DNA from 3 places in the Micromonospora soli genome. Region 2 is predicted to be linked to each of the others. Evidence: riboswitches for the same ligand, from Rfam matches in the RefSeq annotation. Region 2 holds a riboswitch; each other region holds the start of a gene.

Region 1 (7,239 bases), 2.2 Mb from region 2:
AAGTCGGTCATGCCGTTGACGCTACCCGGCTGACTTAGGAAAACAAAAGTCAGCTATCTCACGCCGCGACGCGCCGGCGAGCGGGAACAACCCACGCCTCAGACCTGACCCGCGTAGAAGCCGTACCGGGCGAGCGGTTCGACGATCTGCTGCTCCTCGTACGACAGGTGCGACAGCAGGGTGTCGGTGAGGAGGTCCACCGCCTTCTGGATCTCGGTGAAGTCGCCCGGGTTGCGGATCAGGTCGACCAGCGCCCGGTCCACGCCCTCGACCACGTCGTGGATCACCACGTGCTCCGCCTCCAGCCGGTCGAGCACGGGGGCCAGCCCCGGGTCCGCGCGCCGCAGGTGCGGGAAGACCGAGTTGTCCTCCAGCCCGTGATGCTGGGTCACCACCGTGCAGTACGCGGCGCAGTACGCCCCCAACGTCCAGTTGTTCTGCCGCATGGTCATCTGGTTGAGCACGGCCCGGGCGGCACCGGCGGAGACCACCCCGCGCCGGACCTGCCCCAGCAGGTCGCGCACCTGCGCCAGCTCCTGCCGCAGGTGGTCGTGCACGTCGACGAGGTGAGCGCCGACCGCCTGGTCGTGCGGGGTGTAGACGTGCCCGGCCGGCGCCGGCGGGGCGACCGGGCGGGTGGACTCGTCCCAGAGCTGGTGGTCGGTCAGCCGTACCCCCGGATCGGGGGTGGGGGTGACCGCGAGCGTGGTGGCGCCCCCGGCCTCGACCGCCTCCTGCTGTTCCTCGGTGGCCCCGGCCCGGGCGCCGGGCTGGGCACGTTCCGCGGCGACCAGCTCCCGCACGGCGGGCGCGACCTCCTGCCCGAAGAGCTGGATCGCGGTGGGGTCGTCGGCGCCGAGGATGAAGGTGGAGATGCCGTGGTCCAGCACCAACCCGGCCAGCTCCTCCACCCACTGCTTCGGCGGGCCGGCGAGGAAACCGCCGGAGGACCGGGTGAACCGACCGCTGATGTTCAGCAGCCGCCGCACCGACCGGGGGTCTCGCCCGGCGCCCTCGGCGCTCTCGTCGATGACGGCGTTCATCGCCGGCAGCTCGGCCGGCCCGTCCGGCAGGTACGCCAGCGACGGCAGCCAGCCGTCCGCCGCGCGCCCCACCAGCCGCAGCATCCGCGGCTTGTACGCGCCGACCCAGATCTCCACCGGGTGGGCCGGCGCCGGCCCCCGCTTCGCCCCGACCACCCGGTAGTACGTGCCCGGCACCCGGACCATGCCGCGCTGCTCGACGTTCCAGACCTCGCGGATGACCCGGATCGCCTCGTCGAGGGCGTCCACCGCCTGCCCGGCGCTGAGCCGCCGTCCGCCGACCGCCTCGATCGCCTCCCAGAACGCGCCGGCCCCCAGGCCCAGCTCCACCCGGCCGCCGCTGAGCAGGTCCAGGCTGGCCACGCTACGGGCGAGCACCACCGGTTGGCGCAGCGGCAGGTTCAGCACGTTGCCGGCCAGCCGGATGCGGCTGGTCGCCGCGGCCAGGTACGACATCAGCGTCCAGGTGTCCAGGAAGCCCGGCTGGTACGGGTGGTCCTGGAAGGTGAGCAGGTCCAGGTTGGCCTGCTCGCAGCGCTTCGCCAGCGCCACCACCTGCTCGACCTGGCCGGCGACGGGCGTGATGAACCCGCCGAAGGTCAGGTCGTGTCCGTAGTCAGTCATGGTCCTCCGCCTGCGCACCGGCCCGGCGACCGCGCCGGACCTCGCCACCGTAGTCCGCGCCGGGCCGGCGCGCCCCCGCTCCCCGACCGCAAGGACTGTTCACAATGTGGGGATTGCAGTGGTGTCGGTGAATGTGAGAACCGCATAGGCTGCTGGTGATCGGCCGCACGTTCCTCCGGAAGGAGCGACCCGTGACCCGTCACCGCCCCCTCGGCCTATCCCTCCTCCTCGTCGCGGTCACCGCCGTGGCCGCACCGCCGCCGGCCGCCGCCGCCGGCCTGCCGTACCAGGACCCGACGCTGCCCGTCGCGACCCGCGTGGCCGACCTGCTCGCCCGGATGAGCCTGGACGAGAAGATCGGCCAGATGACCCAGGCCGAGCGCGGCTCGGTCACCGCCACCGACCTGACCACCTACCGGCTCGGCTCGGTCCTCTCCGGTGGCGGCTCCGCGCCCTCGCCGAACACCGCCACCGCCTGGGCCGACATGTACGACGGCTTCCAGCGGGGCGCCCTCGCCACTCCGCTCGGCATTCCGATGATCTACGGCGTGGACGCCGTGCACGGCCACAACAACGTCGTCGGTGCGACGATCTTCCCGCACAACATCGGGCTCGGCGCCACCCGCGACCCCGCCCTGGTGCAGCAGATCGGCCAGGCCGTCGCCGAGGAGATCACCGGCACCGGGGTGGACTGGGACTTCGCGCCCTGCCTCTGCGTCGCCCGCAACGACCGCTGGGGCCGCACCTACGAGTCGTTCGGCGAGACCCCGGACCTGCCGTCGAGCATGTCCACCCTGGTCACCGGCCTGCAGGGCGCCACCCTCGGCGGTCCCACCTCGGTGCTCGCCACCGCCAAGCACTACCTCGGCGACGGCGGCACCACCGGCGGGGTGGACCAGGGGAACACCCAGCTGAGCGAGGCCGACCTACGGGCCATCCACCTGCCCCCGTTCCAGGCGGCCGTCCAGCGTGGCGTCGGCGCGGTGATGATCTCCTACAGCAGCTGGAACGGCGTGAAGCTGCACGGCCACCAGTACCTGATCACCACCGTCCTCAAGGGAGAACTGGGCTTCTCCGGCTTCGTGGTCTCGGACTGGAACGGCATCGACCAGATCGACGGCGCCGCGGGCTTCACCGCCGCCGAGGTGAGCACGGCGATCAACGCCGGCATCGACATGGTCATGGTGCCCACCGCCTGGAAGACCTTCATCAGCACGCTCCGGGCCGAGGTGCAGAACGGGCACGTGCCGATGAGCCGGATCGACGACGCCAACCGGCGCATCCTCACCAAGAAGTTCGAGCTGGGCCTCTTCGAGCGGCCGTACACCGACCGGAGTTGGACCTCGACGGTCGGCAGCGCCACCCACCGGGCGCTGGCCCGGCAGGCCGTCCGCGAGTCCCAGGTGCTGCTGAAGAACTCCGCCGGCATCCTGCCGCTCGCCCGGGACAACAACAAGATCTTCGTGGCCGGCAGGAACGCCGACAACATCGGCAACCAGAGTGGCGGTTGGACCATCTCCTGGCAGGGCTCCTCCGGCAACATCACCCCGGGCACCACCATCCTCCAGGGCATCCGCGCCGCCGTCGGTCCGACCACGACGGTCACCTACAACCAGCGCGGCACCGGCATCAACAGCAGCTACCGGGCCGCCATCGCGGTGGTCGGCGAGACGCCGTACGCCGAGGGCCAGGGCGACCGCACCGGCAGCATGAGCCTGGACCGGGAGGACCTTCGGACAATCACGACGCTGCGTAATGCCGGCGTGCCGGTGATCGTGGTGCTGGTCTCCGGGCGGCCGCTGGACATCGCGGCGGAGCTGCCCAAGTGGGACGGGCTGCTCGCCTCGTGGCTGCCCGGCACCGAGGGCGCCGGCGTCGCGGACGTCCTCTTCGGCGGGTACGCGCCCACCGGCAAACTGCCGATGACCTGGATGAACTCGGTCAGCCAGCAGCCCATCAACGCCGGCGACGGCCAGGTCCCGCTCTACGCGCAGGGCTACGGCCTGACGTACTGAAGGGACGGCTGCGGGACCGGCTTGGACGGTCACTGTGGGTGATGCGTGTGCTTGTAGGGCATGTTCGGCCGGTCCGCAACTCGGAGTGGGCGGACGTCGCTCGGCCGGGTGAAGAACTTCACAAGAAGTGGGCGACCGTCCCAAACCGGACCTAACGTCGTCTCCGTTCGCGATCGCGGACACCGCAGGCCGGTAACGCCTAATTCCGCCACCGGCCGGCGGGACCTGGACCTCAGGCGGAAGCGGGGGACCCACACGTTCCTCGGTGCTCGACACCTCGGGGTGAAGCCGCCGGCCGGCGGCCGGGCTCCTCGGCCCGAACCCGACAGCTCACCTCGTCGGCGTGGAGGAATCCCACATGGCAAGTGCACATATCGCCCGTCCCCAGCGGACCACCCGGCGTCGCGTCGCCGTCGGCGCGCTCGTCGCCGGCGCGGCCACCGGCGCCGCCGCCCTCCTCGGTCCGACCGCCCCGGCCAGCGCGTCCAGCGTGAACTGGGACGCGATCGCCCAGTGCGAGTCCGGCGGCAACTGGCACATCAACACCGGCAACGGCTACTACGGCGGTCTCCAGTTCACCCGGAGCACCTGGAACGGCTACGGCGGTGGGAAGTACGCCAGCCGTGCCGACCTCGCCAGCCGCAGCGAGCAGATCGCCATCGCCGAGAAGGTCCTCGACGGCCAGGGCATCGGCGCCTGGCCGGTCTGCGGCAAGAAGGCCGGCTCGACCAAGCACTACTCGGCCAAGTCGGACAGCGGGTCGAAGAAGAAGTCGACCAGGAAGGCCACGAAGGACCGGTCGTCGCGCAGCGACCACGCCACCCACAAGCAGCGGCGTACCGCGCCGAGCACCGGCGGTGGCAGCTACGTGGTCAAGCGCGGTGACACCCTGTCCGAGATCGCCGGCGCGCACCAGGTCGCCGGCGGCTGGCACGCGCTGTACGAGCGCAACAAGGGCGTGGTCGGCGGCAACCCGGGTCTGATCTTCCCGGGCCAGCGGCTGCGCCTGCACTGAGGCACCACCGGACCCGACCTCCCCGGCGGTCCGAGCGGAACGCCCGACCGGTCTCCCGGTCGGGCGTTCCGCGCGTCTCGTCCCGTGACGCCACGCCGCAGCCGCTCAGCCCACGGCCGCCCGACCGCCTGGCTGGGGCGGCGGGAGCAGGAGCGCGGCAAGCCCCGCGCCGAGCAGGCAGACGGCGGCGTTCACCCCGACGGCGGTGGTGACCCCGCGCAGTACGGCCCCGGCGCCCTCGGTGCCCAGGCCGTGCACGACCGCGGCCAACACCGCGGACATGACCGGGATGCCGACGGTGATCCCCACCTGCTGGCTCAGCGTGGCTATGCCGGTCGCCAGGCCCTGCTCGCCGTCGGGCAGGCCGGACGTCGCGGTCACCATGAAGCCGACGATCACCACCAGGTTGGCCACCCCACCGACGAACGTGGTGACGAGCAGCAGCACCATCCACCCCCGGTCCGGGCCGAGCAGGAGCAGCGGCGCGGTCGCCTTCGCCGCCCTCTGGTCCCGGCATCCGGTGCAGACCTGCGTCTCCGGCACCAACCGGTTCCGGCATCCGGTGGTGGGGGAGTTCGACCTCGACTTCGAGATGTTGCACCTGCCCGGGAAGGCCGGCCACCGACTGATGACCTACCCGGCGGCGGCCGGGTCGCCGGCCGAGGCGGCGCTCCGCCTCCTCCACGCGGACCTCAGCGCGGAGGCCGTCGGCGTGCGCCAGCGGGCGTGAACAGACCGCCGGTCAACCGCGCGTTCCGCCGGCGGCTGGCTGCCGACACGCCGCCGGAGGTGTGTCAGGGCTGCTCGCTGTACCGGCGGACGTTCTGAGCGGTGTGGACCGCGTCGCTGTCGGGCGCGGTTGCTATCGTCACGGTGCTCCGGAAAGACGTGAAGAAAGCGCGGCTATGACCATCGACCCGTTCTCCGCGGCCGCGAGCCTCGACGAGCTGCTCACCCAGACCGAGCAGGCCCTGTCCTTCATGCGCTCGCGGGACGGTGGGCACGCCGACGGCGACCCGGGCGAGCTGCTCCGCGCCGAGGGCGCCGCGGCCGACGGCCTGGTCCGGGTGGTGGCCGTCCAGGGTGGCCGGCTCGAGTCCGTCAGCGTCGACCCGGCGTTGGCCGGGGCCGGCTGGGAGACCGTCTGCGAGCACGTGGTGGCGGCAGCCAATGTCGCGCTCGCCGAACTCGACGCGCGGGTCACCGCCTCGGCGCGGGCCGACGTCGATGCGCTCGCCGCGCGGCTCGGCGGCCTGCCGGAGCAGTCGGTGCGGCAGAAGGAGACGTTCGGCCGAGCGATGGAGAGCGTGGTCGCCCGGCTCAACCGGAACGGGGAGCCGGCCGCTCGGGCGGATCGCCCGGCGTGACCGCGGTGCCCTCGCGCGGGGCCTGACACGCGCGGGGCCTGACACGACGGAGCGGCCGGTCGTCGGGAGGACGACGACCGGCCGCTCCGGTGTTGCTCAGGACAGGGTGACCGCCGTGTCGTCGACGACGAAGGAGGTCTGCAGGGAGCTGTCCTCCACGCCGCTGAACGAGATGCTCACGGTGGTGCCGGCCAGCGACGAGATGTCGAAGGACTTCTGCACGTAGCCGGTGTTCCGGTTGAGGTTGGAGTAGGTGGCCAGGGTGGTGCTGCCCGCCTTGACGGTCAGCTTGTCGTAGGCGGTGGTGGTGGTCGACTCCGCGGTGTCGATGTGGAGCCAGAACGTCAACGTCGCCCGGCAGCCGGACGGGATCGCCACCGACTGGGACAGGGTGTCGGTGTGGGTGGTGCCGTAGCCGTCCAGCCACGCCTTCCACGAGCCGCCGTGCGCGGCCTGGCCGCTGTCGGTGGTGATGACGCCGGAGGTGGCGCTCCAGCTCACGTTGCCCGACTCGAAGCCCGGGTTGGCCAGCTTCTGGCCGGAGCAGGAACCGGTCGGCGGCGGGGTGGTGCTGCCGGAGCAGGTCGGGTCACCGGACTGGGCCGGCACGCTGACCGCGTCCCAGGCGGCCTTGACGGTGTTGAACTCGGTGCAGCCGGTGCTGCCGTAGAGGTTCTTCGCGGCCTGCAGCGTCCAGGTGCGGTACTTCAGGTACGACGACGAGGTCGTCTTCAGCAGCATCGCGTTGTACATGATCTTGATGGCCTTCTGGATGCCGAGGCCGGTCACGGTGCTGCCGTTGCAGGTCGGGCTGGTCGGCTGGCCGTTGGTCGGGTTGCTGCCCATGGCCAGCAGGTAGAACCAGTGGTTGCCGGGGCCGGCCGCGGCGTGCACCTCGGTGCTCGGGATGCTGCTGGAGTAGCAGTTCGGGTCGCCCAGCGCCGACGGGTTGTACATGTTGCGGATCGGGCCGCTGCCCACCAGGTTGACCTTCTCGCCGACCAGGAAGTCGGGGGCGTCGTAGGTGGACGGCTCGTTGGCGTACCACTCGGTGGCCGCGCCGAAGGTGTCGGCGACGAATTCCTGGGTGCCGCTGCCGGAGATGCCGCCCGGGGTGTGGTCGTCGATGCCGTGGCCGATCTCGTGCGCGACCACGTCCATCGAGCCGATCCAGC
Region 2 (7,239 bases):
GTACGCCCGGCTGGCGGAGCTGCGTCGGGCGGCCGCCGAGGCCGAACGGGAGGGCTACCGGCTGGCCCGGGTGGGCAACTTCGGCGCGCTGGTGGAGCGGGACGCGATGGTCTTCCACGCGGCCCAGCGCCGGCACGTGCTGGACGCCGAGCACGAGGGGCTGGTCTTCGGCCGGCTCGACCTGCGGACCGGGCAGGTGCTCCACGTGGGGCGGCTCGGGGTGCGCGGCGAGAACGCCGAGACCCTGGTGGTGGACTGGCGGGCGCCGGCCGCGGCGGCGTTCTACCAGGCGACCCCGGCCGAGCCGATGGGCGTGGTGCGCCGACGCACCATCCAGTCGTCGGCGGAGCGGGTCACCCGGATCGAGGACGACCTGTTGGACCCGGAGTCGGCGCCGCCGGACCTCGCCGTGGTGGGCGACGGCGCGCTGCTGGCCACCCTGTCCCGGGCCACCGGCCGGGGCATGCGGGACATCGTCGCCACCATCCAGCGGGAGCAGGACGAGGCGATCCGCTCCCCGGGCAACAGCGTCACGATCGTCTCCGGCGGCCCGGGCACCGGCAAGACGGCGGTGGCCCTGCACCGGGCGGCGTACCTGCTCTACTCCGACCGGGCCCGGTACGCCGGCGGCGGCATCCTGGTGGTCGGGCCGTCCGGGGTGTTCGTCGAGTACATCGCCTCGGTGCTGCCCTCGCTCGGCGAGGAGACGGCCACCCTGCACTCGCTCGGCTCGCTCTTCCCCGGGATGTCCGCCAGCCGCACCGACCCGCCGGCCGTGGCGGCGGTGAAGGGCTCGCTGCGGATGCGCCGGGTGCTGGAGCGCGCGGCGCGGGACGCGGTGCCGGACTCCCCCACCGAGCTGCGCCTGCTCTACCGGGGCGAGCTGCTCCGGCTGGAGCGGGCCGAGCTGGACGCGATCCGGGACCGGATGCTGTCCCGCGGCGCGCGCCGCAACGAGGTGCGCCGGGTCGCCTTCGACGCCGTCCTGGCCGCCCTGTACGCGCAGGCCCGCACGCTGCGGGTCGGCCGGCTGCCGGAGCAGCCCGCGTTCGAGGACGAGATCATCGACCGGCCGGAGTTCCGCGAGTTCCTGAAGGCGTGGTGGCCCCGGCTGCACCCGCGGCACGTGCTCGGCTGGCTCGCCCGCCCCGAGCGGCTGCGCCGGTACGCCGGCGGGGTGCTCTCCGGGGTGGAGATCCGGCTGTTGACCGAGGCGTACCGGAGCCTGGACGCCGAGGGGTTGACGATCGCCGACGTCGCGCTGCTGGACGAGCTGGACGCGCTGCTCGGCAAGCCGGTCCAGCGGCCGAAGCCGAAGCGCGACCCGTTCCAGCTCGCCGGAGGGGTCCGGGAGCTGAGCACGTACGCCGACCGGCAGCGGGCGGCTCGGGCCGCCGCCCGGGAACGGCCGGAGGACTACCGCGAGTTCGCCCACGTCGTGGTCGACGAGTCGCAGGACGTCTCGCCGATGCAGTGGCGGATGATCGGCCGGCGGGGCCGGCTGGCCTCCTGGACGGTGGTGGGAGACCCCGCGCAGACCGCCTGGACGGGCGACCCGGAGGAGCTGACCCGGGCCCGGGACCAGGCGTTGGGGCGGCGTCGCCGGTACCGCTACGAGCTGACCACCAACTACCGGAACTCGGCGGAGATCTTCGCGGTGGCGGCGGCGGAGATCCGCCGGCTCTACCCGGACCTGCCGCTGCCCACCGCGGTGCGCTCCACCGGCGTGGATCCGGTCGAGCTGACCGTGCCCGCCGCCGAGCTGGCCCCGGCCACCGAGGCGGCGGCCCGCGCGCTGCTGGCGCAGGTCGAGGGCACGGTGGGGGTGATCACGCCGGTGCCGCGCCGGGACGAGGTGGCCGGCTGGCTGGGCGGCCTGGGCGGCACGCGGCTCCAGGTGGTGACCAGCCTCCAGGCCAAGGGCATGGAGTACGACGGCGTGGTGCTGGTGGCCCCGACCGAGATCCGGGCCGACCCGGGCTCGGGGGTGCGGACGCTCTACGTGGCGCTCTCCCGGGCCACCCAGCGCCTGACCACGCTGGATCCGGTCGCCTGACGGCTGCCGGCGGCCCGGTGGCACCCGCCGTTTTAGTTGCATACATAGCGATGTGAGCATAGATTGAGCTCGGCCGGGGCGGGGAACGAGAGGGTGTGGGCGTGGGCGCAGGTCATGACCACAGCGGCACGGTGGCCAATGCCGCGCAGCGCCACCGGGGCCGGCTGTGGGGCGCGTTCGGGCTGCTCACCGCCCTGATGCTGGTCGAGGCGGTGGCCGCGTTCGGCACCGGGTCGCTGGCCCTGCTCTCCGACGCCGGGCACATGTTCACCGACGTGCTCGGGATCGGGATGGCCCTGGCCGCGATCACCGCCACCCGCCGAGCCGACACCGACCCGCAGCGCACCTTCGGGCTCTACCGGCTGGAGGTGCTGGCCGCGCTCGCCAACGCGGTGCTGCTCGGCGCGGTCGCCGTCTACGTGCTCGTCGAGGCGGTACGCCGGTTCGGCGAGCCGCCCGAGGTCCTCGCCGGCCCGATGCTCGCCGTCGCGGTGCTCGGCCTGCTCGCCAACCTCGCCGCGTTCGCGCTGCTGCGCACCGGGGCGCAGGAGAGCATCAACCTGCGCGGGGCGTACCTGGAGGTGCTCGGCGACCTGCTGGGCTCGCTCGGCGTGATCGGCGCCGCCCTGGTCATCGCGCTCACCGACTGGTGGTGGGCGGACCCGCTGGTCGCGGTCGCCATCGGGTTGTTCATCCTGCCGCGCACCTGGCGGCTCGGCCGGGCCGCCGTGCGGATCCTGGTGCAGGCCGCCCCCGAGCACCTCCAGGTGACCGCGGTGCACGACCGGCTGGCCGCGGTGCCCGGCGTGGCCGAGGTGCACGACCTGCACGTCTGGACGCTCACCTCCGGGATGGAGGTGGCCTCGGCCCACCTGACCATGCGCCCCGGCGCGGAGGTCGGCGAGGTGCTGGCCGCCGCCCGGGCCGCCCTGCACGACGACTTCCGGATCGACCACGCCACGTTGCAGATCGAACCCGGAGCGTCCCCGGGGGCGTGCGGGTCAGTCGAGTGGTAATTAGGACAATCTTAAATTCGAGTGACTATTGTGGTCCTATGCCGGTTTTGGCCCGACTGTCCGTCCCCGCCACCCGGGCCGCGTCGGGGCACCGCCGGTAGGCTCGATCGCGGCCTCCGCCGGGCGGCGCCCTCCGGCGCCTGCGGTGGCCGTCGCCTAATCGCCGCAGCACGGCGAGCCGGGGAACCACGTACCTGGGGTGCATCCGCGCCAGCGGTAGGGATCTTCCGTCCCGAACCCGTCAGCTAACCCGGTCGGCGGTTGACGGAAGGACACCTGAATGCCATCAGTGGCACCTGTACGACGGACGGCCGCCCGGTTGGCGGCCCTGCTCGTCGCGACGCTCGCCCTCGGCGTCGCGACCGCGCCGGTCTCCCCCGCCTCGGCGGCCACCCCGACCGGCCTGCTCGCCGCCGCCCCCGGCGACGACGAGGGCGGCAGCCCGGCCCTGCGCGCCCAGCTCGACGCGGCCAGCAAGGGCTGGCTGGAGGCGCGGACCGCGCTGAACCGCTCGGTGAGCCGGCAGAAGCAGCTCACCGCCGAGCTCGCCACCATCAACTCCGAGCTGGGCACGCGCGACGCCAAGGTCGGCGAGATCGCCGGTGTGGCGTACCGGACCGGACGGCTCGGCACCGCCGCGGCGCTGCTCGGCAGCAGCAGCCCCGAGGGCTTCATGGACCGCGCCGCCGCGCTCCAGCAGGTCGCCGCGCACGAGGACCGGGCGCTGCGCGACCTCATCGACACCCGGGACCGGGCCACCCGCACCCGGGCCGCGCTGACCGGCGAGATCCAGGAGCAGCGCAAGCAGGTCGCGGTGATGGCCAAGCGCAAGCAGCAGGCGGAGCACGCCCTGGAAGTGGCGAACAACAAGGCGGCCAGCGCCGGCGGCAGCGTGCAGGGCACCTCCCGGGCGAACGCCGAACCGGCCCCGCGCAACGCCGACGGCTCCTGGCCGCCGGAGTCGTGCAGCGTGAACGACCCGACGCCGGCCGACGGCTGCATCACCCCGCGCACCCTGCACGCCCTGCAACAGGCCAAGGCGGCCGGGTTCACCCGGTACGTCTCCTGTTACCGGCCCAGCGGCTCGGGCGAGCACCCGAAGGGCCGGGCCTGCGACTTCGCGGCGCAGAAGGACGGCTTCGGCGGCGTGGCCACCGGCGGCGACAAGACGTACGGCAACAACCTGGCGGCGTACTTCATCCGCAACGCCGACGCCCTCGCCGTGCTCTACGTGATCTGGTACAAGCAGATCTGGCTGCCGAGCAGCGGGTGGAAGGCGTACAGCGGCGGCAACGGCGACCCGTCCAGCGACCACACCAACCACGTGCACCTGTCGGTCTACTGAGGCGGGGGTGGCCCGCCCCGCGCGGCGGGCCACCCTACGCCCCACGACGTACGCCGGATGTCGTCGCGCGCCCCACGACGCCGGGCCGGCGGCGGACCAGCATCGGTGGCATGACCCGACTCTCGCCCACCGGACGCAAGGCCCTGCTGACCCTGCACCTGATCACCTCGCTCGGCTGGCTCGGCGCGGACCTGGTGCTGCTCACCCTGGGCGTCGCCGGGCTGCGCGGCGCCGACCCCGAGCTGGTCTACCCGGCCGCCGGGCTGCTGGTGACCTGGCTCTTCGCCCCGCTGAGCCTGGCGGTCTGGCTGGTCGGGCTGGCCAGCGCGCTGCTCACCCCGTGGGGCCTGCTGCGCTGGCGCTGGGTGCTGGTGAAGTTCGCGCTCACCACCGTGATGCTCGGGCTGGTCCTGCTGCTGCTCACCCCGACCGTGCGCCGGCTCGGCGACCTGGCGCCGGACCTCACCGCCCGGGACCGGCTGGACCTGGTCATCCCGCCGGCGGTCTCCAGCACCCTGCTGATCGTCGCCACCGTGCTCTCCACCTACAAGCCGTGGGGGCGGCTGCGGCGCCCGGCCGCCCCGGCGGGCCGGCCGGCGGTGCCGGCCGGCCGGCGGGCCTGACTCAGGCCGGGCGCCCCTCCAGGGTCGCGCCGAGCCGGCTGGCCAGCCCGAGGTGCGCCGCCCGGGCCTGCCGGAAGGCGTAGCCGAACAGCGGTGCCGGGGCGGAGAGGGTGATCTCGACGTCGATCCGCACCACGCCGTCCGCCTCCTCCCGCAGCCGGGTGTGGTTGCGCACGGTGGTGGCCGGCTGCTGCCGGGCCACGGTCACCACCTCGTCCTCGGTGGCGACCAGCACGTCCGCCTGGTAGGTCACCGGGAAGTGCAGCGGGCCGAGCTCCAGCCGGTCGGTGATCGCGTAGCTGGCCAGCGCGCCGGGGCGGGGCGGCAGCTCGCGGACGCGGACGATCAGCGGATGCAGTTCGCCCTGCCGGTTCAGGTCACCGAGCAGGGCGAGCGCCTCCGCCCGGGTGCAGCGGGCCTGCACCGTGTAGCTGAAGCTGTCGCTGCTGAGCAAGCCGTACCCCCTCGCCGTCGACGGTCCGGACGATCGTCCCGTACCCGGGCCTGGCTGGCAACGGTCGAAGGTCCCCGGCCGGGTGGGGTCGCAGAAGGGGGTGAGGGAGGCGGTCAGGCGCCGGGCAGCAGCTCGGAGCCGCTGTCGGCGAAGTAGGGATCGGGCCCGCCGAAGAGGCCGAGCAGACCGGTCACCCAGAGCTGCCGGTGGACGAAGCGGCTCGGCTCGGTGACCACCAGCTTGACGCCGCTGACCTCGGCGGTCTGGAACCCGGCCACCATCGCGCTGATGCCGACGGAGTCGATGAAGGTGACCAGCCGCATGTTCAGCTCGATCCGCGACGGGCGGCCCTTGGCGAGCACCTCGGCGATCGCTTCCCGCACCTCGTACGCGGTGTCGACGTCGATCTCGCCCCGCGGAGCGATCTGGATGACACCACCCGGCAGAACCGACTTCACGATCGACAGGCTCACGCGAGCACCTCCACTCGCCCGTACGGGCGCCTCATCAGTACGCGGGCCGCGACCGAGAGTATTCCTCCGACACCCTCGGTCGCCACCCCTCGGGATGAGCAATTCGCGGACTGGGCACACCTGGGCATCCCCATCCGGATCCTTTGATTCCTGCTTCCCCGGGACAACTCTCTACACCTGCAACGACCGACGGGTGCCGGCCGATCCGCCGACCCAGGGTAGCGGGCGAGCGCCTGTTCGGCCCGGAGCCGGGCGACCCCGGCGCGTTCGGGTGGTTCCTCCCCCCGTACGCCGAGCGGTGGGCGGGCGGCCCACCGGGGTGGTTTGCGCCCGGTCCGGGGCGGGCACAGCCCGGTGAGCGAACCGTCACACGCGCCGGATGGCCACCGGAGTCCGAGGTGACGCCCGGGACTTCGGCACCCCGAGGAGGTAACACCCATGTTCGGAACCACCCTGCTGGACCGCCGGAGCAAGCCCGAGCGGATCGCGGACCAGGCGTGGGAGCAGCTGCTCTCCGCCGTCAGCTCCGCCGGGGACAGCGTCCGGGACGCCGCCCGCTCCGCCCGCCGCAACGGCGCCGGGCTGACCGACGACGCCACCGGCCTGGTCGGCTCCGCCGCCGAGGAGGCCCGCCGCCGGGCCAGCCTCGCCTTCGACGCGCTCGCCGGTCGCCGGCCGGCGCTGCCCTGGACGCTGTTGATCGCCGCGGCGCTGGCCGGGGCGGCGCTCGGCTGGGCGGCCGGCACCGCCGCCCGGGCCGCCGGAAGCGGCGTCCGCGAGCTGGACGAGATCGAGTTCGTCGACGTGGACCGCCCGGACTCCCCGGTCGGCCTGGACGACTGACCGCACCGCGCCCGGCGGCGTCCCCGGACCGGGGGCGTCGCCGCGCGCGGTTCAGAACGCGGTGACGTTCGCCGGCGCCCGCTCGGCCCGGCTGAGCGCCCGCAGCACGGCCGGCTGCCCGTGCCGGCGTACGGCGAGGCGGGCGAGCAGGGCCAGCACCGGGTCCAGCGCGTCGGCCGGCAGCTCCGGGGTGGGCACGCCGACGCTCACCGCCAGGTCGTCGGAGTGCACGGCCAGCTCCATCAGCCGGGTGGTGAGGTAGTCCTCCAGGGCCAGCGACCACGGCCCCCGGGCCAGGTGCACGACCCGGCCGTCCGGCTCGGCCGGCAGCGTGGCGGCCAGCTCGTCGACCGCGGCGCCGGCCGCGGCGAGCAGCGCCTCAGGGCCGTCGGCGGCGATCCACTCCCCGGAGGCGCGGATGCCCACGTT
Region 3 (7,239 bases), 1.7 Mb from region 2:
GGACGCGACGACGTCATCGAACTCGGCGTCTGCGAACGGCAGCGGCGTGCGCAGGTCCGCCACGTGCAAATCGGCGTCTTCACCCAGCCTCCGGCGGGCCAGGTCGACCATGGCCGCACTCACGTCAAAGCCGGTGACCACGGCTCCCTTGGCGCGCAGCGCAGCTGACAACGGGCCGGAACCGCACCCCACGTCGAGGATTCGGCGGCCCGAGACGTTGCCGGCGAGGCGAAGCATCGCGGGTCGCTCGTAGTAGGCGTTGAAGAGGCCGGACTCGTTCTCCGCCGAGTAGGCGTTCGCAAAGTCGTCGTAGTCGGTGGTTGTCACCGTGACCCCATTCCCATGACGTCGTTCTCGTCCCCCGGCCTCGCCAGGGCAAGCGTGATTGCGTGCCCTGCATGCGGTGTTCGATCTACCGACATGGACGCGGTGTCCATGATTGATCACATTATGTGAAGCCGTCTTTTTCGGACAGCCAGCTCATCAGGCAGATTACCGGCGGCGGGCGCTTCACGTGGGCCCCGCTATTCGAGAGCGTGGGTCGACCTGGTGGGAAACATCGTTAGCAGCGCTTCGACGCGGGCCTGAATGATCCTCTCCCGCTCGGCGCGCTGGCGTGCGTCCGTGTGGTGTCCTGACCGGTGATCCGCCCGGGCCACTTGCGGTAGCGCAGGCCGTGCTCCGCGATGAAGTAGAAGGCCGGTGAGAAGCGTGGCTAGTGGCCCGTGGATGGCCCATCGGGCGCTGGCGGCCCGTGGAACATCGAAGGCCCTGACCGGGACTGACGTCCTGATCAGGGCCTTTCGTGTGGAGCGGGTGACGGGAATCGAACCCGCACTGTCAGCTTGGGAAGCTGATGTTCTGCCATTGAACTACACCCGCAGGCGGCACCACTGTACCTGAGGTCACCACCTCCGTGCACGCAGGTACCCCTGCGGCGGCTTCCGGCCGCCCCGCAACCGCCCCGAAACGATCTCGCAACGGCCCGGGCCCACCGAGCAGCAGAAAGTTTCCCCACGGCAACATATGGTCGTTTTCAAATCCTTCGATCGGTTGTAACGTCTCCCCAACGTTCTCCGACTCGGCGTGACATACCCCCCTGTCGCGCCGGCAGAAAGAGGTGGGCCCATGGGACTCCGTCCCAACCTGCTGACCCGGCGGGCCGCCGGCGTCGCGTCGACGACCCTCGCGCTGCTGCTGAGCACCGGCGCCGTTGGCGTCGTCCCCGCTGCGTCGGCCTTCTCCGCCGCCCCGGGCGGCTCCTGCGCCGAGCCGGCCGACGCGCACTCGAACGCCCGGGTCGCGAAGGGTGGCAGCAGCAAGCTCGACCCAAACGAGCTGACCGCCCAGCAGGTCCGCGACCGCGAGGCCGACCTCGCCGCCGCCCTGCGTGAGCGGGCCGCCTTCCGGGGTGGCGCCCAGGCCGCCGCTCCGCTGGCCACCGTCACCATCCAGGTCGTCGTGCACGTCATCCAGCGGGACACCACCCGCGCCGGCGGCAACATCCCGGACTCGATGGTCACCCAGCAGATCGACGTGCTGAACAAGGCCTACAGCGGCGCCACCGGCGGCGCCCCGACCGCCTTCAGCTTCCAGCTCCAGAAGGTGCACCACGTCACCAACGCGGCGTGGTACCCGATCGTCCAGGGCTCCTCGGCGGAGCGGCAGATGAAGTCCTCGCTGCGTGAGGGCGGCAAGAGCACCCTCAACATCTACCTGGGCGAGCTGAGCGACGACCTGCTCGGCTGGGCCACCTTCCCGAAGCGCAAGCTCGACAGCATGGACGGCGTGGTTGCGCTGAGCGAGTCGCTGCCGGGTGGCACCGCGACCAACTACAACCAGGGCGACACCGGCACCCACGAGATCGGCCACTGGCTGAACCTCTACCACACCTTCCAGGGTGGCTGCTCCGGCTCGGGCGACAGCGTCGACGACACCCCCGCCGAGAGCTCGCCGGCGTTCCAGTGCCCCACCGGGCGGGACACCTGCGCTGCGGCCGGCCTGGACCCGATCACCAACTTCATGGACTACACCTACGACTCGTGCATGTACCAGTTCACCGCTGGTCAGGCGAGCCGGATGCTGACCGCGTGGAACGCCTACCGCGCGGCATGACCATCCCGCGCTGAACGCGGAACGCCGGTGCCGGTCCCGTCCTCGGACGGGGCCGGCACCGGCGCTTTGGTGGGCTCAGGCGGCCGGGCGGCGGGTATCGAAGCCGTGCCGGCCGCGCCGGACCTCGGCGGCGGTACGGCGGGTCGGGCCGGTCGCCCGCGGGTCGAGCCAGACCCTTACCTGCGGCCGGCCGGCGCCGGGCCGGGTCGTCTGGTCACGCCGGGTGAGCATCGCCACGTCGACGGTGAACTCGAACAGCCGCCAGTCGACCTGCGGCGCGGCGCGGCCCAGCTCGGCCAGCCGGGCCACGGTCGCCGGGTCGCTCACCGGGCGGGCCCGACCGGCGACGTACGCCTCGTCGTCGCTCTCCTCGGGCGGGAACGAGTGCAGGGCGTAGCGGCCGTCGCGTTCGAGGTCGCGGCGCTTGGGCGAGTCGATGACGAAGCAGTAGAGCCCGTCGTCGGTGATCACCGGAGAGACCGGGTGGACCCGGGGACCTCCGTCGGCGCGGACTGTGGCGAGGTAGCCGAAGCCCGGCCCGTACTGCTGCAGGAGAAGGCGGATCTCGTCGGCGAGTCGGGGCTCGTCGGCGGCGAATTCGGACCAGGAAGCCATGTGGACATTCTATCGAACAGGTGTACGAAGATGTAGTCCGACACGCAGGTCACCCGTTCTGGTCGCTATGGTGTTCCGATGCTGCTCTCCGACCGGGACCTGGTCACCGAGATCAAGGCAGGCACGCTCGCTCTGGAGCCCTTCGAGCCCACGCTGGTGCAACCGTCCAGCATCGACGTACGCCTGGACCGGCTCTTCCGGGTCTTCAACAACCACCTCTACACGCACATCGACCCGGCGGTCCAGCAGGACGACCTGACCTCGATGGTGGAGGTGCCGGAGGGCGAGCCGTTCGTCCTGCACCCGGGCGAGTTCGTGCTCGCTTCGACGCTTGAGGTGATCTCGCTCGGCGACCAGCTCGCCGGCCGGCTGGAGGGCAAGTCCAGCCTGGGCCGGCTCGGGCTGCTCACCCACTCGACGGCGGGCTTCATCGACCCCGGCTTCTCCGGACACGTCACGCTGGAGCTCTCCAACGTGGCGAACCTGCCGATCACCCTCTGGCCGGGCATGAAGATCGGGCAGCTCTGCATCTTCCGGCTCTCCTCGCCGGCCGAACACCCGTACGGCTCCGAGATCTACGGCTCGCGCTACCAGGGCCAGCGCGGCCCCACCCCGAGCCGCTCCTGGCAGAACTGGCGGGTCTGGCCCACCCGCTGAGCAGCGCCAGCGCGTTAAGCGGGGCCCCTTCCTCTACCTCACGCGTTAAGAAGGGGCCCCTGCTTGCCGCTCAGCCCGGGCGGCCGTAGCTGTTGATCTGGCCGTCGTCGACGCGTTTCATCGTGATCGGTTTGCCGGACTGGGAGGCGTGCACCACCCAGCCGCCACCGACGTACATCGCCACGTGGTGCAGGTCGCTGTAGTAGAAGACCAGGTCACCGGCGCGCAGCTCGCTGCGGCTCACCCGCCGGGTGACGTCGTGCTGCTGGGCGGCGTTGTGCGGCAGGGAGACCCCGGCCTTGGCCCAGGCCGCCATGGTGAGGCCGGAGCAGTCGTAGTGGTCCGGGCCGGCGGCACCCCAGACGTAGATCTTGCCGATCTGGGCGCAGGCGAACTTGACCGCGACCCCGGCGGGGCCGCCCGGGTAGCCGGCGGGGCAGGGGGCGGGACGCAGCGGGCCGCCGCCGCCGTTGCCGTAGACCTTGAGCCGCAGCTTCTGGAGCCGGGCGATCTCGGCGTCGATCTGCTTCTTCTGCGCCGCGAGCTGGGCCTCGGTGCGGGCCAGCTTGGCGATCATCAGGTCCAGCGGCTTCTTCTTCGCGGCCAGCTGGTCGCGCAGGTCGGCGACGGCCTGCACCTGCTGCTGCTGGCGGTGGGCGAAGCGGTCGAGCAGTTCCAGGCTGTCGACCACCTCGCCCGGCGACCGGCTGCCCAGCAGCGCGTTGACGGTGGAGAGGTTGTCCCCCTTGTAGGCGTCGGCGGCGAGCCCGCCGACCCGGCCGAGCGCGGCGTCCACCTGGGCCTGCAGCGGGGCGATCTGCTTGGCCAGCGCCGCGGCCTGCTTGCGCTTGACGGCGAGGTCCCCGCGGGTGGCGTTGACCTGCTCGATGATCGGTTCGAGCTTGTTCCAGTCCCGGTCGATCTGGGCTTCGATCTCGGCGACCGACGGTTCGGCGTGGGCCGCCGTGGCGCCGCCGGTCAGGATGACGGCGGTGCCGACCAGGGCGGCGAGGGCGGTGGTGCAGCGGGACCAGCGTGAACGCGGCGCAGCCGTCACCCGGTCGACCGACCGGATCGACGGTGGCCGCGGGGCATGGTGTGCCACCGGGCTCCGTACTCCTTCTTCCCGACCGCCTACCGGGTTAGCTGACGGGTTCGGGCGGGAAGGGAGCCGCCCTACCGCAGTGGCTGCGGATTCACCCCAGATACCTGGGTCCCCGGCTCGCCCGGAGGCGACTCGGCGGTGTCGGACCGTCACCACCCGGGCTGGGTCGTGAAGCTGCCGGTCGACGATTGACCAGAGTAGAGATGGCCGTTATCAATTAGCAACCCGAGACGCCGTGACACTCCGTACGGGAATTCGCGGCCACTCCAGCCCGGTCGAAGATTTTTTTCAACCCACATCACTATCCGGAAAGCTATTGACCACAGGGCGGGTGCGGAGTGAGGGTGAGGGTCGCAGTGACCCCCATCCCTGTCTGGAGGTTTGATGCACCTCTCACCCCCGCCGTCGGGCAGACGGATACTGCTGGCCGCCGCCGTCGCGGCGACCGCTGCCCTCGCGGCCACCGGCCCGGTGGCCGCCGAACCCATCACCGCCCCCACCGTCGACCGCCAGCAGCAGTACGCCGCGGCGGCCGGCGAGTACGGCGTGCCGCAGAACGTCCTGCTCGGCGTCTCCTACCTGGAGTCCCGCTGGGACACCCACGCGGGCCAGCCCAGCACCAGCGGCGGCTACGGCCCGATGCACCTGACCGACGCCGAGCAGGTGGCCTCGACCCCGTCCAGCGCGCACGTGGACGAGAACGAGGACCCGCGGGGCGACGACGCACGACCGCTCACCGTCGACCCGGCCATCGCCGCCGCGCCGTCCGGGGACGTGCTGCCCCAGGCGTCCCTGCAGACCGTCGACGCCGCCGCCGCGCTCACCGGCCTGTCGGTGGAGACGCTGCGCAGCGACGCCACCGCCAACATCCGCGGCGGGGCGGCGCTGCTCGCGTCGTACCAGAAGGCACTGGGCGGGCCGGTCGGTGCCGGCAGCGACCCGGCGGCCTGGTACGGCGCGGTGGCCCGCTACTCCGGCGCGGACACCGAGGACGCCGCGGCGGCCTTCGCCGACGAGGTGTACGACCAGATCGGCCAGGGCGCCAGCCGGACCACCGACGACGGGCAGCGGGTGACCCTCGCCGCCGCGGCGGTGACGCCGGACGAGTCCGGGCTGCACAAGCTGGGGCTGCGCCGCGCCGAGCGGCCGGACGGGCTGGAGTGCCCGGTCCGCGTCGCCTGCGAGTGGATCCCCGCGCCGTACGAGAAGTACGGCCCGGGCGCCGGCGACTACGGCAACCACGACCTGGGCGCCCGGCCCGCCCAGCAGAAGATCGAGTACATCGTCATCCACGACACCGAGGGCTACTTCGGTCCCAGCGTGAACCTGGTCAAGGACAAGACCTACCTGGGCTGGCACTACACGCTGCGCTCGGCGGACGGCTACATCGCCCAGCACATCAAGGCCAAGGACGTGGGCTGGCACGCCGGCAACTGGTACGTCAACGCCAAGTCCATCGGCATCGAGCACGAGGGCTTCGCCGGCCACGGCACCTGGTACACCGAGGCGATGTACCGCACCTCGGCCAAGCTGGTCCGCCACCTGGCGCTGCGGTTCCAGGTCCCGCTGGACCGGCAGCACATCCTCGGCCACGACAACGTGCCCGGCACCACCGCGGGCACCGTGGCCGGCATGCACTGGGACCCGGGCCCCTACTGGGACTGGTCGCACTACTTCGACCTGATGAAGGCGCCGTTCCAGGGCACCGGCACGCCGCACAGCGGCCTGGTCACCATCGACCCGGACTACGCCACCAACCAGCCCGCCTTCATCGGCTGCAACCAGCAGCCGCCGGGCGTGCCGAAGCCGACGCCGCCGGCCGCGCCGTGCCCGCTCCGCGGCTCTTCCTCGGTCATCCTGCACACCGCGCCGAGCGAGCTCGCGCCGCTGGTCAACGACCGCGGCCTGCGCCCGAACGGCACGCCGGACACCATGTACATCTCCGACCACGGCGCCCGCGCCTCGGCCGGTCAGACGTACGCCCTGGCGGACGTGCAGGGCGACTGGACGGCGATCTGGTACCTCGGCCAGAAGGCCTGGTTCTACAACCCGGCCGCCGCGCCCACCGCGAAGTGGGCGCAGGGCTCTGTGGTGACGCCCAAGCCCGGGAAGACCACCATCCCGGTGTACGGGCGGGCCTACCCCGAGCGGGCGGCCTACCCGGCCGGGGTGCCGTACCAGACCATCTCCCCGCTCCAGTACACCTTCGCCGCGGGCCAGCGGTACGCGGTCGGCGGGGTCCTGCCGGGCGAGTACTACCGCGCCGTCACCTTCGACGGCTCCTCGCCGGGTGACTGGACCGTGATCCGGGGCGAGAACCGGTACGTGCAGATCCAGTTCGGCCACCGCGTGATGTTCGTGAATCTGGACGACGTGCAGATCCAGCCGGCGTCGGTCGGCTCTCCGGAGTAGTCCCGTCGGGACGACGAAGGCCCCCGGTCCGCGCGGACCGGGGGCCTTCGTGCTGCTCTGGGCGGGTCAGGTGACCCGGCGGTAGCCGGCGACCGGCATGTAGGCCACCTTCGCGACCTGGACCGGTTTGCCGGTCCGGGGCGCGTGCACCATCAGCCCGTTGCCGAGGTAGAGCCCGACATGGTGCAGGTCGCTGTAGAAGAAGACCAGATCACCTGGTCGGGCGTCGGCGCGGGAGACCGCCCGGCCCTCGTTCCACTGCGCGCCCGTGAAGTGGGTGAGGTAGATGCCCGCCGCCTTGTAGGCGTACTGGGTGAGACCGGAGCAGTCGAAGG

Evidence for each region. A riboswitch is a leader RNA that binds a small molecule or an ion and turns the genes downstream of it on or off. The one in region 2 is predicted to bind cyclic di-AMP.
Region 1: it holds a riboswitch for cyclic di-AMP, as region 2 does, so the genes downstream of both, Q2K19_RS28675 (LysM peptidoglycan-binding domain-containing protein) here and Q2K19_RS18775 (coiled-coil domain-containing protein) in region 2, are expected to answer to the same signal.
Region 3: it holds a riboswitch for cyclic di-AMP, as region 2 does, so the genes downstream of both, Q2K19_RS10785 (C40 family peptidase) here and Q2K19_RS18775 (coiled-coil domain-containing protein) in region 2, are expected to answer to the same signal.

Annotation. Positions count from the first base shown of each region.
Region 1 covers NZ_CP130427.1:6,063,412-6,070,650, reverse strand. Annotated here, with positions in the region: gene Q2K19_RS28690 (winged helix-turn-helix transcriptional regulator) at 1-11, opposite strand, end outside; gene Q2K19_RS28685 (LLM class flavin-dependent oxidoreductase) at 99-1,667, opposite strand; gene Q2K19_RS28680 (glycoside hydrolase family 3 protein) at 1,859-3,682, shown strand; cyclic di-AMP (ydaO/yuaA leader) riboswitch at 3,869-4,036, shown strand; gene Q2K19_RS28675 (LysM peptidoglycan-binding domain-containing protein) at 4,041-4,697, shown strand; gene Q2K19_RS28670 (hypothetical protein) at 4,803-5,147, opposite strand; gene Q2K19_RS28665 (MmyB family transcriptional regulator) at 5,128-5,427, shown strand; gene Q2K19_RS28660 (YbaB/EbfC family nucleoid-associated protein) at 5,603-6,064, shown strand; gene Q2K19_RS28655 (M4 family metallopeptidase) at 6,161-7,239, opposite strand, start outside.
Region 2 covers NZ_CP130427.1:3,905,931-3,913,169, reverse strand. Annotated here, with positions in the region: gene Q2K19_RS18785 (HelD family protein) at 1-2,056, shown strand, start outside; gene Q2K19_RS18780 (cation diffusion facilitator family transporter) at 2,158-3,072, shown strand; cyclic di-AMP (ydaO/yuaA leader) riboswitch at 3,216-3,347, shown strand; gene Q2K19_RS18775 (coiled-coil domain-containing protein) at 3,353-4,417, shown strand; gene Q2K19_RS18770 (hypothetical protein) at 4,528-5,040, shown strand; gene Q2K19_RS18765 (SRPBCC family protein) at 5,042-5,494, opposite strand; gene Q2K19_RS18760 (STAS domain-containing protein) at 5,608-5,967, opposite strand; gene Q2K19_RS18755 (hypothetical protein) at 6,406-6,810, shown strand; gene Q2K19_RS18750 (maleylpyruvate isomerase N-terminal domain-containing protein) at 6,862-7,239, opposite strand, start outside.
Region 3 covers NZ_CP130427.1:2,251,163-2,258,401, forward strand. Annotated here, with positions in the region: gene Q2K19_RS10760 (class I SAM-dependent methyltransferase) at 1-327, opposite strand, end outside; tRNA gene Q2K19_RS10765 (tRNA-Gly) at 809-882, opposite strand; gene Q2K19_RS10770 (zinc metalloprotease) at 1,129-2,115, shown strand; gene Q2K19_RS10775 (pyridoxamine 5'-phosphate oxidase family protein) at 2,191-2,730, opposite strand; gene dcd (dCTP deaminase) at 2,809-3,387, shown strand; gene Q2K19_RS10785 (C40 family peptidase) at 3,458-4,492, opposite strand; cyclic di-AMP (ydaO/yuaA leader) riboswitch at 4,505-4,640, opposite strand; gene Q2K19_RS10790 (N-acetylmuramoyl-L-alanine amidase) at 4,877-6,904, shown strand; gene Q2K19_RS10795 (C40 family peptidase) at 6,971-7,239, opposite strand, start outside.